One region of the Zhaonella formicivorans genome, then DNA from elsewhere that is predicted to be linked to it. Evidence: riboswitches for the same ligand, from Rfam matches in the RefSeq annotation. Region 1 holds a riboswitch; each other region holds the start of a gene.
The links. A riboswitch is a leader RNA that binds a small molecule or an ion and turns the genes downstream of it on or off. The one in region 1 is predicted to bind S-adenosylmethionine.
Positions count from the first base shown of each region.

Region 2: linked by a shared signal. The riboswitch ahead of EYS13_RS11580 (PLP-dependent transferase) and the one ahead of EYS13_RS09545 (homocysteine synthase) in region 1 are both predicted to bind S-adenosylmethionine.
Region 3: linked by a shared signal. The riboswitch ahead of EYS13_RS00245 (methionine ABC transporter ATP-binding protein) and the one ahead of EYS13_RS09545 (homocysteine synthase) in region 1 are both predicted to bind S-adenosylmethionine.
Region 4: linked by a shared signal. The riboswitch ahead of metA (homoserine O-acetyltransferase MetA) and the one ahead of EYS13_RS09545 (homocysteine synthase) in region 1 are both predicted to bind S-adenosylmethionine.

Region 1 covers NZ_CP085524.1:1,935,583-1,938,789, forward strand. The annotation lists gene EYS13_RS09540 (hypothetical protein) at 1-32, shown strand, start outside; gene EYS13_RS09545 (homocysteine synthase) at 208-1,500, opposite strand; SAM riboswitch class I at 1,618-1,729, opposite strand; gene EYS13_RS09550 (RMD1 family protein) at 2,035-2,853, shown strand; gene EYS13_RS09555 (energy-coupling factor ABC transporter ATP-binding protein) at 2,868-3,207, opposite strand, start outside.
Region 2 covers NZ_CP085524.1:2,371,945-2,375,151, reverse strand. The annotation lists gene EYS13_RS11585 (aminotransferase class I/II-fold pyridoxal phosphate-dependent enzyme) at 1-526, opposite strand, end outside; gene EYS13_RS11580 (PLP-dependent transferase) at 519-1,691, opposite strand; SAM riboswitch class I at 1,781-1,896, opposite strand; gene EYS13_RS11575 (H-type small acid-soluble spore protein) at 2,026-2,223, opposite strand; gene EYS13_RS11570 (pyridoxal-phosphate-dependent aminotransferase family protein) at 2,438-3,207, shown strand, end outside.
Region 3 covers NZ_CP085524.1:57,018-60,224, reverse strand. The annotation lists gene EYS13_RS00250 (ISLre2 family transposase) at 208-1,608, shown strand; SAM riboswitch class I at 1,855-1,978, shown strand; gene EYS13_RS00245 (methionine ABC transporter ATP-binding protein) at 2,066-3,094, shown strand; gene EYS13_RS00240 (methionine ABC transporter permease MetI) at 3,087-3,207, shown strand, end outside.
Region 4 covers NZ_CP085524.1:2,378,674-2,381,880, forward strand. The annotation lists gene EYS13_RS11605 (ATP-binding protein) at 1-180, opposite strand, end outside; gene EYS13_RS11610 (ferritin-like domain-containing protein) at 336-851, shown strand; gene EYS13_RS16580 (rubredoxin-like domain-containing protein) at 982-1,122, shown strand; SAM riboswitch class I at 1,230-1,344, shown strand; gene metA (homoserine O-acetyltransferase MetA) at 1,427-2,362, shown strand; gene EYS13_RS11620 (MATE family efflux transporter) at 2,528-3,207, opposite strand, start outside.

The sequences.
Region 1 (3,207 bases):
CCACCGTTACCCCAACTACCACTTCAACATAATAAAAAACAATTCATTAAAGACCGGCCTTTGCTCGGCATTGGTGCTTAAAAAAAGTCTCCTCACCTGTGGTGAGGAGCAGGAAGGAGTGTATATAAGGGGTATCTATTGGGGGCTATTATAACTATACCAATATTATAACCGATACCTCGACAGCTTTCAACAGATAATGACATCTTAACGAGAGAAAATGGCTTGCTGCAAGGCCTTGTCCAAGTCAGCTATCAAGTCATCCACATTCTCAATGCCAATGGATAACCGGATCATATCGGGTGACACGCCGCTGGCAGCCTGCTGCTCAGGTGTAAGCTGCTGGTGGGTGGTGCTGGCCGGGTGAATCACCAGGGACTTGGCATCCCCCACGTTAGCAAGCAGCGAGAACAGCTCTAAACTATCGATAAATCTAACAGCCGCATCGTAGCCCGCTTTAATGCCAAAGGTCAGCATAGCTCCAAATCCGTGCTGCAGGTATTTCTTAGCTTTGGCATATTGGGGGCTGTCAGGCAGTCCGGGGTAGTTGACCCAGGCGACCTCCGGGTGCTCTGACAGGTACTGGGCTATTTTTAAGGCGTTGGAGCTGTGCCTTTCCATTCTGAGCGGCAGTGTTTCCAGCCCCTGCAGCAAGAGGAAGGAGTTGAAGGGACTTAGGGCAGGCCCCAAATCCCGCAAAAGCTGCACCCGGGCTTTCACAATGTAAGCCGCAGGGCCAATGTGCTCCACATACTTCACACCGTGGTAGCTTTGGTCGGGTTCCGTTAATTCAGGAAATTTGCCGTTATCCCAGTTAAATTTGCCTGAATCCACAATCACGCCGGCAATGGAAGTACCATGGCCGCCGATGAATTTGGTGGCGGAGTGAATGACGATATCGGCGCCGAATTCAAAAGGCCGGCAGTGATAAGGGGTAGCAAAGGTGTTATCCACAATCAATGGCACCCCAAGCTCGTGGGCTATGGCAGAAATAGCGCTGAGATCTGCAACATCCAGAACTGGATTGCCAATAGTCTCCACGTAGAAGGCCCTGGTCTTATCAGTGGCTGCTTTGCGGAAATTTTCCGGGTCGGCGGCATCCACAAATTTTACATTGATGCCCAGCTTGGGAAAGGTAGTGTTGAACAGGTTATATGTACCCCCATATAAAGTTGAGGAAGACACCACTTCATAACCTGCAGTGACTATGTTTAAAATAGCCAGTGTGATAGCCGACTGACCGGAAGCTACCGCTAAAGCCCCAACTCCACCCTCAAGAAGGGCAATTCTTTGCTCAAAAACATCAGTAGTGGGGTTCATAATCCTGGTGTAGATATTGCCGGATTCTTTCAGGGCAAAAAGGTTGCCCGCATGCTCTGCGTTTTTAAACACATAGGATGTAGTTTGGTAGATAGGCACCGCCCTGGAGCCTGTGGTGGGATCCGGCTCCTGTCCCCCGTGGACGGCCAGTGTTTCGAAAGCATAATTTTTTTCTGCCATCTTAGTTCTCCTCCTACTTGTTAGTTTTCCTTGTCCTTATCGTTTCCTTATAACCCTAGCGCAATCCAATAAACCAAAAACCTCTTCGCTAAGAAGAGGTTTTATGCATTAGTACTCTTCTTATCTCCCAAGGAATCCTCCTTGCTGGAATTAGCACCTTGTTGAGCAATTGACTCAACCGGTTGCCGGGTTTCATAGGGCCAGTCCCTCCGCCTGCTCTCGATAAGAACAAAGGTTTTCAAGTTGTTGTGCTTATTATAGAATTCCGGTCTGTTTTTGTCAATTATTTTTTTTACCGCACCACCAGTCTAAGGAGACTTTTCTTTTGCCCATTGAGACACCCCCTCCGCGCGGGTAAGCTAGAAAATTTCCGCTAGTTAATAATATTTATTTTGCTGCCTGTTTGTGAAAGAATAGAGATGTCTAAGGTTATTGAATTTATGGATTATAACGCCGGGATTTCTGCAAAATAGAGGATAGATTGTCAGAATGGCAAATATAGATAATATTGGTCAAAATACAGGAGGTGAGATCTTGCAGCAAGCTGAATTTAAAGCGCTGGCACTGGCCAATGAAATCAACCTGAACAGCATTGCCGGACACTTCGGCATCGATAAAAAGTTCAAGTGGGAAGAACCATTGGTGCTGTTTGATAATCACTTAAAAGGGATTATCAATTCCCCGGAGGGTAAAGCTGTCTATATTTTCTCCTTCGGCAGCCTGGTCTGTATCAACTGCCAGTTTCATGAGATTACCGATATCTTGAAGTATCTGAAAAAAATTGAGCCAGGACTGAACATTCAATCGACTTTTAATTTCAGCGACGATTACAAGCTGGAAATCGGCTCGGAACAACCCCTTTCCCTCAACTATGAGTATATGACAGCCCCGGAGCTCAAAAACTATCACCGGGAAATCGTGGCCACTGTCCTGGCGAAGTCCGTGGCTTTGGAACGGATTGAGCACGGCATCAATTTACTTTTAGATGCTATCGAGGATAAAATCGATCATTTGGAAAAGGGGCGGCTTAATATCCCCGATAACCGTTTGGCCAAAACCTCGGCCCAGATCCTGCGCTTTAAATATAATACTATCTCCTATCTGATGCTTTTGGATAAACCGGACATCGCCTGGGTCAGCGAAGAAGCGGAGGAGTTTTTTCTAAACTTAAGCGAACTGTTTGAACTGGACGACCGCTATGAAGCCATCAGGCACAAATCGGAGATCCTCATGGATATTACCGAGGTGTTTACCAGCCTCACCCATGCCCAGCGAGGCACCAGACTGGAGTGGATGATCATCATTTTAATCAGCATCGAACTGCTTTTATCGCTGCTGGAAAAAATATTTTAAAAAAGGGCGATCAGTTAAATCGCCCTTTTGATCTTCTTCTCACCATATTCCTTTGACTGCATCAAGCTAAACAATTCCTCTTTTGTTCTGGGAGCCGGGCTGTTTAATGGAATCCACCCTTTTTGCTTCATCTCCTCATAAACTTCCAACACCCATGGTTTAGTCAAATCAGCGTGCTCAAGCAATGCGCCATCCTGGAAAATCTCCTGAGGTTCCCCCATTCCTGCCACTTGCCCGTTGATAATGATATAAATATAGTCGGACCAGGAATAAGCCAAATCCACATCGTGGGTAGACAGGATAATAGTCTTCCCTTCCCGGTTAAACCTATTAATTAAGTCAATAATCTCCTTG
Region 2 (3,207 bases), 440 kb from region 1:
TCAGGCCGTTGGCTTCAGCCCATGCAGTTACCGCCTTGATATCCGTAATTTTCAGGGTAGGGTTGGAAGGAGTTTCCATGAAGACCGCTTTCGTATTAGGCTTTTTTGCGGCCACTACCTTTTCCAGATCGGTCATATCTACAAAGGTGGATTCAATATTCAGCCGGTTGAGAATGGTTGTCAAGAGCCGGTAGGTACCTCCGTAGACATCCTCTGTGACAATGACATGATCGCCGCTGGATAAAAGCAGAAATGCGGTGGAAATGGCCGCCATGCCGGAGGCAAAGGCAAAGCCTTCTACCCCTCCTTCAAGGAAGGCAATATAGTCCTCCAATGCCTGGCGGGTGGGGTTGCCGGAACGGGTATAGTCGTACCGGGGAGGGTCCGCCAGGGAAAAATGATGGAACGTTGAAGCCTGGTATAAAGGCACACTGGCGGCGCCGGTGCTGGGATCGATTTCCCCGCCAAAATGAATTAGTTTAGTAGCAAATTTTTCGGCGCTGCTATTTTTTTTATTGTCACCCATTACATCTTTCCTCCTCGATTTCCCTTTTTGCCGCTGCCAATGCCTGGCTAAGGTCGGCGATGAGATCGTCCACATGCTCAATTCCTACGGAAATGCGCAGCAGCCGTTCATCCACCCCTACTTTGCGGCGGATCTCCTCCGGAATATCAGCATGAGTCTGGACAGCGGGGTAGGTCATTAAGGATTCTACTCCGCCCAGGCTTTCAGCAAAAGCAATTAATTTAATGTGGCGTAAAATAGGTTCAACATAGCGGGCGTCTCGCACCCTGAAAGAAAAAATTCCCGTATTCCCCGCAGACTGCTTTTTTTGTACAGCATAGCCCGGATGGGTGGCCAGCGCCGGGTAAAAAACCTGCTCCACCAAGGGGTGTTCCATTAGGTAATTAGCTATTTTAACTGCATTGGATTCATGTCGTTCCATGCGCAGGGCCAGCGTTTTCATTCCTCTCATTAACAGCCAGCTGTCTTGGGGTCCCAAAACGGCCCCTATTGAATTATGCAGGAATGCCATTTCTTCGGATAGCTCCTTGCCTTTGGTGACGATGAGCCCGGCCAGCACATCATTATGTCCCCCCAGATATTTGGTGGCACTGTGGATTACGATATCGGCGCCTAGTTCAAGGGGTCTCTGGAAAAAAGGAGTGAGCAGCGTGTTATCTACTATTGAGAGCAGCCCTTTTTGTTTTGCCCAGCCGCAGACTGCCTCCAGATCGGTGATCATCATTAAAGGGTTGGTAGGTGTTTCAATTAAGATGGCTTTAGTTTCCGGGCGGTAATTTTCTTCCAATGCCCGAAGATTATTGGTGTCCACATAGGTTGCTGTAATGCCAAACCTGGAAAGGATGCGCTCCAATAGCCGGTAAGTGCCGCCATAAAGGTCCAAGGAGACAAGGAGATGGTCCCCTTGGCTGAATAAAGCAAAAACAGTCTGCAAAGCAGCCATTCCTGAGCTGCAGGCAAAACCGGCATCGCCTGCTTCCAGCCGGGCTATTGCCTTTTCCAAAACTTGGCGGGTCGGGTTTTGGGTGCGGGAATAATCAAAACCGGTGCTTTGGCCTAATTTCGGGTGGCGAAAGACAGCAGCTTGATAAACGGGATAGCTGACAGCCCCCGTCACCGGTTCCGCTTGGGATCCAATTTGCGCTAATATGCTTTCCAATTTCATAGTTAAGTAACCCCCTCTAAATACTAAGAATTACAGTTAAAGAAAAACCTTTCTCTTGTGAGAAAGGTTAGAACAGCAATTTGGCACCTCTCTCATCTCCCGGAAGCTATGCTTCCGCAAGAATTAGCACCGTACATCCCTCTATCCGGGGCCGCCGGTTGCCGGGTTTCATTGGGCCAGTCCCTCCACCTGCTCTTGATAAGAGTGTTGAGCATTATTTAATTAATAAACTGTGTTTTTCCAAGAAATTCTATAGGTTTAGTAGTTAATACTAATAGTAAACTAAATTTCCAAACGCGTCAAGCCAAGGTTTTTTAAGATACCTGTCAAAATCTCAGTGCAGCATAGCTTTGCCCTCCTCCACCAACTGCTCCACGGGCACGGTGGAACTGCCGCCGGGCAAAAAGTCAGAAGTGACAAGGGCTGTTTGATTTGCCGAATTTAAGTATTCAATCCAGACCGGCAAGCCTTGGTACAAAACTTCAAAAGTCTCCGGGGAATTTAAAATCTCTTGGGCACGGGCGAAGTCCATTGGATCAGCTCCTTTTTAAATAATTATCTTTGCTAAGGCAGCGTTTATCTCGGCAAATCAGAAGTTTATCGACTTTCTGATTTGCATAAGCGCAGCTTGGCGCAAGCCAAGTTTTCTTTACTTACCTATATTTTTTGATTAAAGTCAGCAAGTTTATGCTAAAATAAGTGCTGTAAGCAGTTGGGTAAAATTTAACTTTAAGGAGACAGGGCAAATGCATGAAATATTAATTATGACGCCGGGGCCAACCTACGTAAGCGAACGGGTAAGGCAAGCCCTGGCCAGACCAATTACCAATCCAGACCTGGACCCGGACTTTTACGAGTTTTATAAAGAAACTGCCAGGCAGTTGCAGAAGCTTTTGGCAACTAAAAACGATGTGCTGATTTTAAACGGTGAAGGAATCCTAGGTCTGGAAGCGGCTTGCGCCTCTTTAATCGAGCCGGGTGACAGGGTGCTTTGCCTGGAGAACGGCATTTTCGGCAGAGGTTTTGGTGACTTTGTAAAAATGTACGGCGGGGAAGCTGTCTATTTCACCAGGGACTACAGACAACCAATCAGCCCAGAGGAGCTGCAGGAATTTCTAGAGCAGGACAGCGACTTTAAGTTTGCCACCGTTGTCCACTGTGAAACCCCTTCGGGCCTTGTGAACCCAGTCCGGGAACTATGTCCCGTGCTGAAGAAATTCGGCATCCTCACAGTGGTAGATTCTGTTTCCGCCATCGGTGGAGAGCCTCTCCTGGTTGACCAGTGGAAAATCGATATTGCCCTGGGAGGATCGCAAAAATGCTTATCAGCACCGCCGGGGCTAACTTTTCTAAGCATCAGCGCCGATGCCTGGAAAGCTGTTTTAAACCGGAAAAAGCCTATTGCTGCTTTTTACTGCAATCTGGCCCTGTGGAAAAAATGGTATGAGGAAAAGTGGTTTCCCTATACCCAGCCCATCAGTGACATTTACGGGCTGCGGGAGGCGGTGGACCTGTT
Region 3 (3,207 bases), 1.4 Mb from region 1:
AAATATCGGTTTTCCTTCCAAAAGCATTAGTAGATGTGAATCCCAAAATCTGTTTTGAACATTTGGCAAAAGTAAAAATGTTAGTGTAAAATTACTGTAGGATACCCTGCAGGAAAAAAAGGGCAGGGGAAAGAAATAAGACCTCACCGTCTGGCGAAAGACGGAGCCTTAAGCCCTAAGGCAAAAAGACTCGAGAGGTGAGGTCTTATGGAAAAGATAATTCAACACTTATGGGATAAATTCCTGCTGGTTGGGGAAAACGTAATTGAGGCTTTAGAGAGAAAAATCACATATCCGGAGTTGGAAATCAAGGTTAAAGAGATCCTTAACCAATTGGGAAAAGACATACTGAAGATGGTCCTGGAAACCCAGGATGCTTATCTGGTTGAGCACCGGGAAGAACGTCCCGGTTGGGTGGTTGAGCGGCGTCAAGAAGAGAAACATGTGGTCACAGTCTTTGGAGAAATGAGCTATCATCGTACCTACTTTTACCATAAAGAAACCCAATCCTACGCTCATTTAGTTGACGACTATGCCGGATATACACCACACATGCGGGTGGATGCAGCAGCTAAGTCCGTATTGGCTGACATGGCTACCGAACAATCTTACCGTCGTAGCGGCAGAGGGCCGGAGCAGTACGGATGGGGAGAAAGTTTGAGTGGACAGACAGTCAAGAATACCATAGACAGAATTAAAGTGCCCTTGAGTAGCGATGATATAATACCTGCGCAAAAGCGAAGGGTGAGGATTTTGTACATAGAAGCAGACGAGGACCACGTAGCCCAGTGGGGAAAAAAGGGACGGATGCAAATACCGTTGATCTATGTACATGAAGGAATAGAAAAAGCAAGCCGGGGTAGGAACCGGCTCCGGAATGCCCGCTATTTCAGCGGACCGTACAAGACCATTGACGACTTATGGTTTGCTGTCCTTGACTATATAGAAAAGCAATATGAACTAGACCAGATAGAAAGGATTTATATAAACGGGGACGGAGCAGCGTGGATTCGCAGCGGAACAGAAATAATACCCAAGTCCATATTTATACTTGACCTCTTCCACCTGAGCAAATATATAATAGCCGCTGTAGGCCCTGAGCCCAAACTACAAGCAGCCCTTTGGGAACATATAAAGCGCAGTGACTTGGAAAAAGTAATGGTTGTATTGGATAAAGCCCAAAAACTCCGTCCAGAGCGCCAGAAAGCGATTACAAAAACGAAGCGGTACATTCGGGGGCAGTGGGATGGGATAGAAGCGCGTAACCGATACCGTGAAGAAGTGCAGGGATGCAGCGCAGAAGGACACGTAAGCCATATACTATCTGCCAGATTAAGCAATCGGCCAGGGGGATGGAGCAAAGCAGGAGCCGAACAAATGGCCAGCCTTCGGGCAGCCAAAGCCAACGGGTTAAATATAAAGGAAATATACCTGGCCCAGCAAAAACAACCGGTAAAAGCGTTACAGGTAGACGCAGAAAAACTAAAAAGGGCCAAGAGAACAATCCAAAGGAACGTGGCAATAGAAATGATTCGGAATATGCCCATCCTGAAAGGACCCCAGAGTCCATTGACCAAGGCCCTCAGGGCACTAGCCGCTACTGCGTAGACCTGTGCTAAGGGCAACCAGAAATAATATGTATCTTCATAGTAAAATATTAGCAATACAACCATATAATTCAAAAATTAATCAAAAAATATCAGGCAAATTTACAACGAGGCTACCGCTCTGAACCGGATAGGTGAATTTATCTCGTAAAAAATCCTACAGTTACTTGACACTATCGTAAAAATAAAGCAATTGACCCAATACCCGTAATGTGCTATTATAGGTTTCAGTTAAATAAAAGTAACGCTCTTATCAAGAGTAGGTTGAGGGACTGGCCCGATGACGCCCGGCAACCGACCACTTCAGGGGTGATAACCTCTTAATTGGCACGGTGCCAATTCCTGCAGAACGTTGTTCTGGCAGATGAGAGTTACAGGAATGTAAACCTTTTCTGCCTGTGCGGAAAAGGTTTTTTATTTGTTGGAAACTAACTTTTCTTAAGAAAAGAGGAAATGCAATGATTGAAATTGCAGGCTTAAAAAAGATCTACGGCAAAGGTAAAGGTTCCGTGCTGGCCTTAGATGGAATAGACCTGAAAATTAAACAGGGAGAGATCTTTGGGATTATCGGCTTAAGCGGTGCAGGAAAGAGCACTTTGATCAGGTGCCTGAACATGCTGGAAAGGCCAACAGAAGGAAAGGTAATTGTGGACGGACAAGATATGACAAGTCTATCGGCGAGCGAGTTGCGCCTGGCCCGACGCAATATAGGCATGATCTTTCAGCACTTCAATCTGCTCTGGTCCCGCACCGTAGCCGAGAACGTGGCCTTCCCCTTAGAAATTGCCGGTATTAAGGATAGGGCAAAGATCAACGCTAAAGTAACCCAGCTTTTAGAACTGGTAGGTTTAAGCGATAAAGCCAATGCTTACCCCTCACAGCTCAGCGGCGGTCAAAAACAGCGAGTGGGCATTGCCCGAGCACTGGCCAATGACCCGAAAGTGCTGTTATGCGATGAAGCAACATCAGCCTTAGATCCGCAAACCACCGAGTCTATCCTGAAACTGCTGAGGAGCATCAACCAGCAGCTCAAGCTGACTATTGTAATCATTACTCACGAGATGTCGGTTATCAAGTCAATCTGCGACTCGGTAGCAGTGATTGCGGACGGTAAAATTGCTGAAACCGGGCCGGTTTTGGAGCTGTTTACCAATCCCAGAACTGCAACCGCCCGGGAATTCGTAAAAAGCATAATTAACACAGAAATTCCCGAAGTTGTGACCAAGCGGCAAAACGGTGAAAAAGCAAACAGCCAGTTAATCCGGATTTCCTTTATTGGCGATTCAGCAGGGGAACCGGTAATATCCAACCTGGTGCAAACCTTTAATATCAAAGCTAACATCCTTTATGGCAATATTGACCATATTAAGGATACAATTTTCGGCACCTTAACGGTGCAGCTTGCCGGCCAACCGGGGAATACCGCTCAGGCTATCTCCTACTTAAAGCAACAGGGGTTGAAAGTAGAGGTGTTAACCAATGATTGAATCTCTCATGCAGTATCTGGCCGATATCGGCCCTCAAGTAGCGGTTGCCTTTGTCCAAACGCTTCAGATGGTAATTTTGTCAGTCATTTTTTCCCATATTCTTGGCATACCGC
Region 4 (3,207 bases), 440 kb from region 1:
CTGCTCTGCCGCCAAAGCCAAAGTGAAAAATAGCCTGCTGTAGGCGGTCAATTTGTCGTTTTCAGCGCTTTGCCGGGTTAAGTCCAGCATTGCCTGGACTGCTTCGTCATTTAATATCCTCCTGAATAAAGTCAGCCTACCCGCCAGCAAAGTAAAATCGGCTTTGCTAAAGTCCTGCATAAAAAAGTCACTCCTAAAGAATTTTGTTTTTATTATAATTATGGCGACCGGTGAAAGCAATGCTTTGCCAGTAACACCAGTGCCTTCCAATTCATAAGATATAACAGGTATTATCAGTCGGACGATGGTCCGAAAAGAGAAGGGGTGAATCTCGCATGTCCTATTATGGTTGGGAACCGCCTTATAACCAGTGGAACAGCCATTACCCTGGTCCTGAGCGGCCCCGTCAATTTAAAAACCGGCAGCAATTTATGATGGATTTGGAAAGAGGTCTCCACGGCGAAGCGGAAGCAATTGCCTTTTATACTAGTTTACTCAGGATGGCCCCCGATGATTTGGCCAGACGAAATATTCGCCATGCTTTGGAGGACGAACGCAAGCACTATAGGCAGTTTTCGGAACTTTACCGCCAGCTGACAGGCATGTCGCCGGAGGTGCCAATACCTCCCCCTGCAGTCATACCCGACTACCGGAAAGGTTTAATCGAAGCTTTTGAAGATGAGCTGGAAGCTGCCGAACTCTACCGCGGCATGTACCTCAACGCCCTGACCAGGGCGGTGCGGGACCTGATGTTTGAAATTATGACCGATGAAATGGAGCATGCCGACCGCTTTGCTCTTCTTTATGCAGCAACTAAGGAGGATTTAGAGGAAGAAGAAAAGGAGGATTAGGGGCAAAGCAAACAGCATAGGACCGGGAGCAAAAAACCACCCCAGGGGGCTGGTTTTTGCTCTTTTCTATTTTACAACCTCCGGCAGTTCAGGTAAAATTATTAATAATATTAGCTGGGAGGTAGTTAATTTGAACTTTAAATGCTCTAACTGCGGATATAGGCTTACAGCCGATGCTCCGCCGGAAACCTGTCCTTACTGCAATTCAAAATGTTCCTTTGTTGACGACTCCTGCTATACCCCGGAATGCGGTTTGGCGGAAAAAAAGTAAGAAGTTCTTGACTGCATCTAAAATTTTGTTTATATTATTCTTAATTTATCAGTATTTGGTTACAATAATAGCAAAAAATCATACTGTAAACTGAATATCAATAAGTGCTCTTATCAAGAGTAGGTGGAGGGACTGGCCCTATGAAACCCGGCAACCGGCAGCTTTGTCAAAAGGCATGCACGGTGCTAATTCTTGCGGAAGCAAACTTCCGAGAGATGAGAGAGGTCTTAGCATTTCTAAAACCTTTCTCAGCGAGAAAGGTTTTTTTATTGCATATAAAGATTTTACGGAGGAGTGACCCAAAATGCCGATCAAAATTCCTGACAATCTTCCTGCCAAAGAGATTTTAAATAACGAGAATATCTTCATTATGGATGAAAGCATCGCCTTTCACCAGGATATTCGTCCGCTTCAAATTGCCATTTTAAACTTAATGCCCACTAAAGAAACGACGGAAACCCAGCTTTTGCGCCTGCTGGCCAACACTCCTTTGCAGGTGGAATTTGTATTGTTGCACCCTAAATCCCATACTTGCAAGAATACATCACCTGAACATCTGCAGATGTTCTATAAGACTTTTGACGATATTAAAAATGAAAAATTTGACGGCATGATTATTACCGGAGCCCCTGTTGAGCATCTGGATTTTTCTGAAGTCGACTACTGGAAAGAACTGCAGCAAATTTTAGACTGGACATGGGACAATGTAACGTCCACCCTGCATATATGCTGGGCAGCTCAGGCCGGGCTGCACCATCATTACGGCATTCCTAAATATATGCTGAACAAAAAAGTATTTGGCGTTTTTCCCCATACCGTAACCAAAAAGAATGTCAAACTGCTGCGGGGTTTCGATGACGTGTTTTATGTACCCCACTCCCGTTACACCGAGGTCCGGCGGGAGGATATTGAAAAAGTGGATGCTCTGGAAATCCTTTCCGAATCGGAGGAATCCGGTATCTATATTGTCAGCGCCAAAAACGGAAAACAAATATTCGTTACGGGCCATTCGGAATATGACCCCTTGACATTGAAGTATGAATACGATCGGGACATCAACAAGGGAATTGACATTGCCATTCCTAAAAATTATTTTCCCAATGATGACCCGTCCCAGTACCCATTGGCCCGCTGGAGAGCCCATGCCAACTTGCTGTTTTCCAACTGGCTTAACTACTATGTCTATCAGGAGACTCCTTATGACTGGGCCAAGCAAAGCCCCCCGCCCCAGAAGCTGTAATAAAACCCGCCCCCGGAGAGCTCTGCTTCGGGAGCGGGTTGCCAAAATTTATTTCCTAAGCATTTGCTTTGCTCCTTTAAAGCTATTCATGCAATCAGCAGTGGAGAGACAAAACAATAGCCTTCATTCCCGATGGTGAAGGCTAGGATAAATTGCTAAATTACATTATTCTGCCTGCATCTGCAGTTCATATCTTTGCCGCTGCTTTTTGTCCAAGCTGTTCAATTCTTTATACACAAATATTCCGGTAAGAATAGAGGAAACTAAATCAGAGACCGGACCGGCCATTAGAATCCCGTCAAACTGAAAAAACCTCGGCAAAACTAAGACTGCCGGAATTAAAACAATCACCTGCCGGGACAGGCTTAAAAACATAGCGTGCTTTGGCTTGCCCACAGCCTGAAAATAGTTGGCTCCCACAATCTGAAAGCCGATGATAGGCAGGAGAATTAGAAATACTTGCAGCGCATGGGCTCCAAGCCGAATTAACTCCTGGTCCTCCCGGTTAAAGAAGGCAATGAGCTGCTGTGGAATTAACATCACCAAGATAAAACCCATGCAAACAATACATGTTGCAACCGCCATAGCCAATATTACGGTATGCTTCACGCGGTCAAATTTTTGTGCCCCGTAATTGTAGCCGATAATGGGCTGGGCGCCTTGGTTAATGCCAAAGATAGGCATTAAGATCAGCATCGCAATGCTGTTCACGATGCCCATGGCAGAAATAGCCAAATCCCCGCCGTAAATGCTTAAACTGTTATTCAGGATTGTAGTCACTACGCTGGCAGCCAACTGCATGGCAAATGGGGCGGAACCAATGGCTAAAATTTTTCCCACCGTAG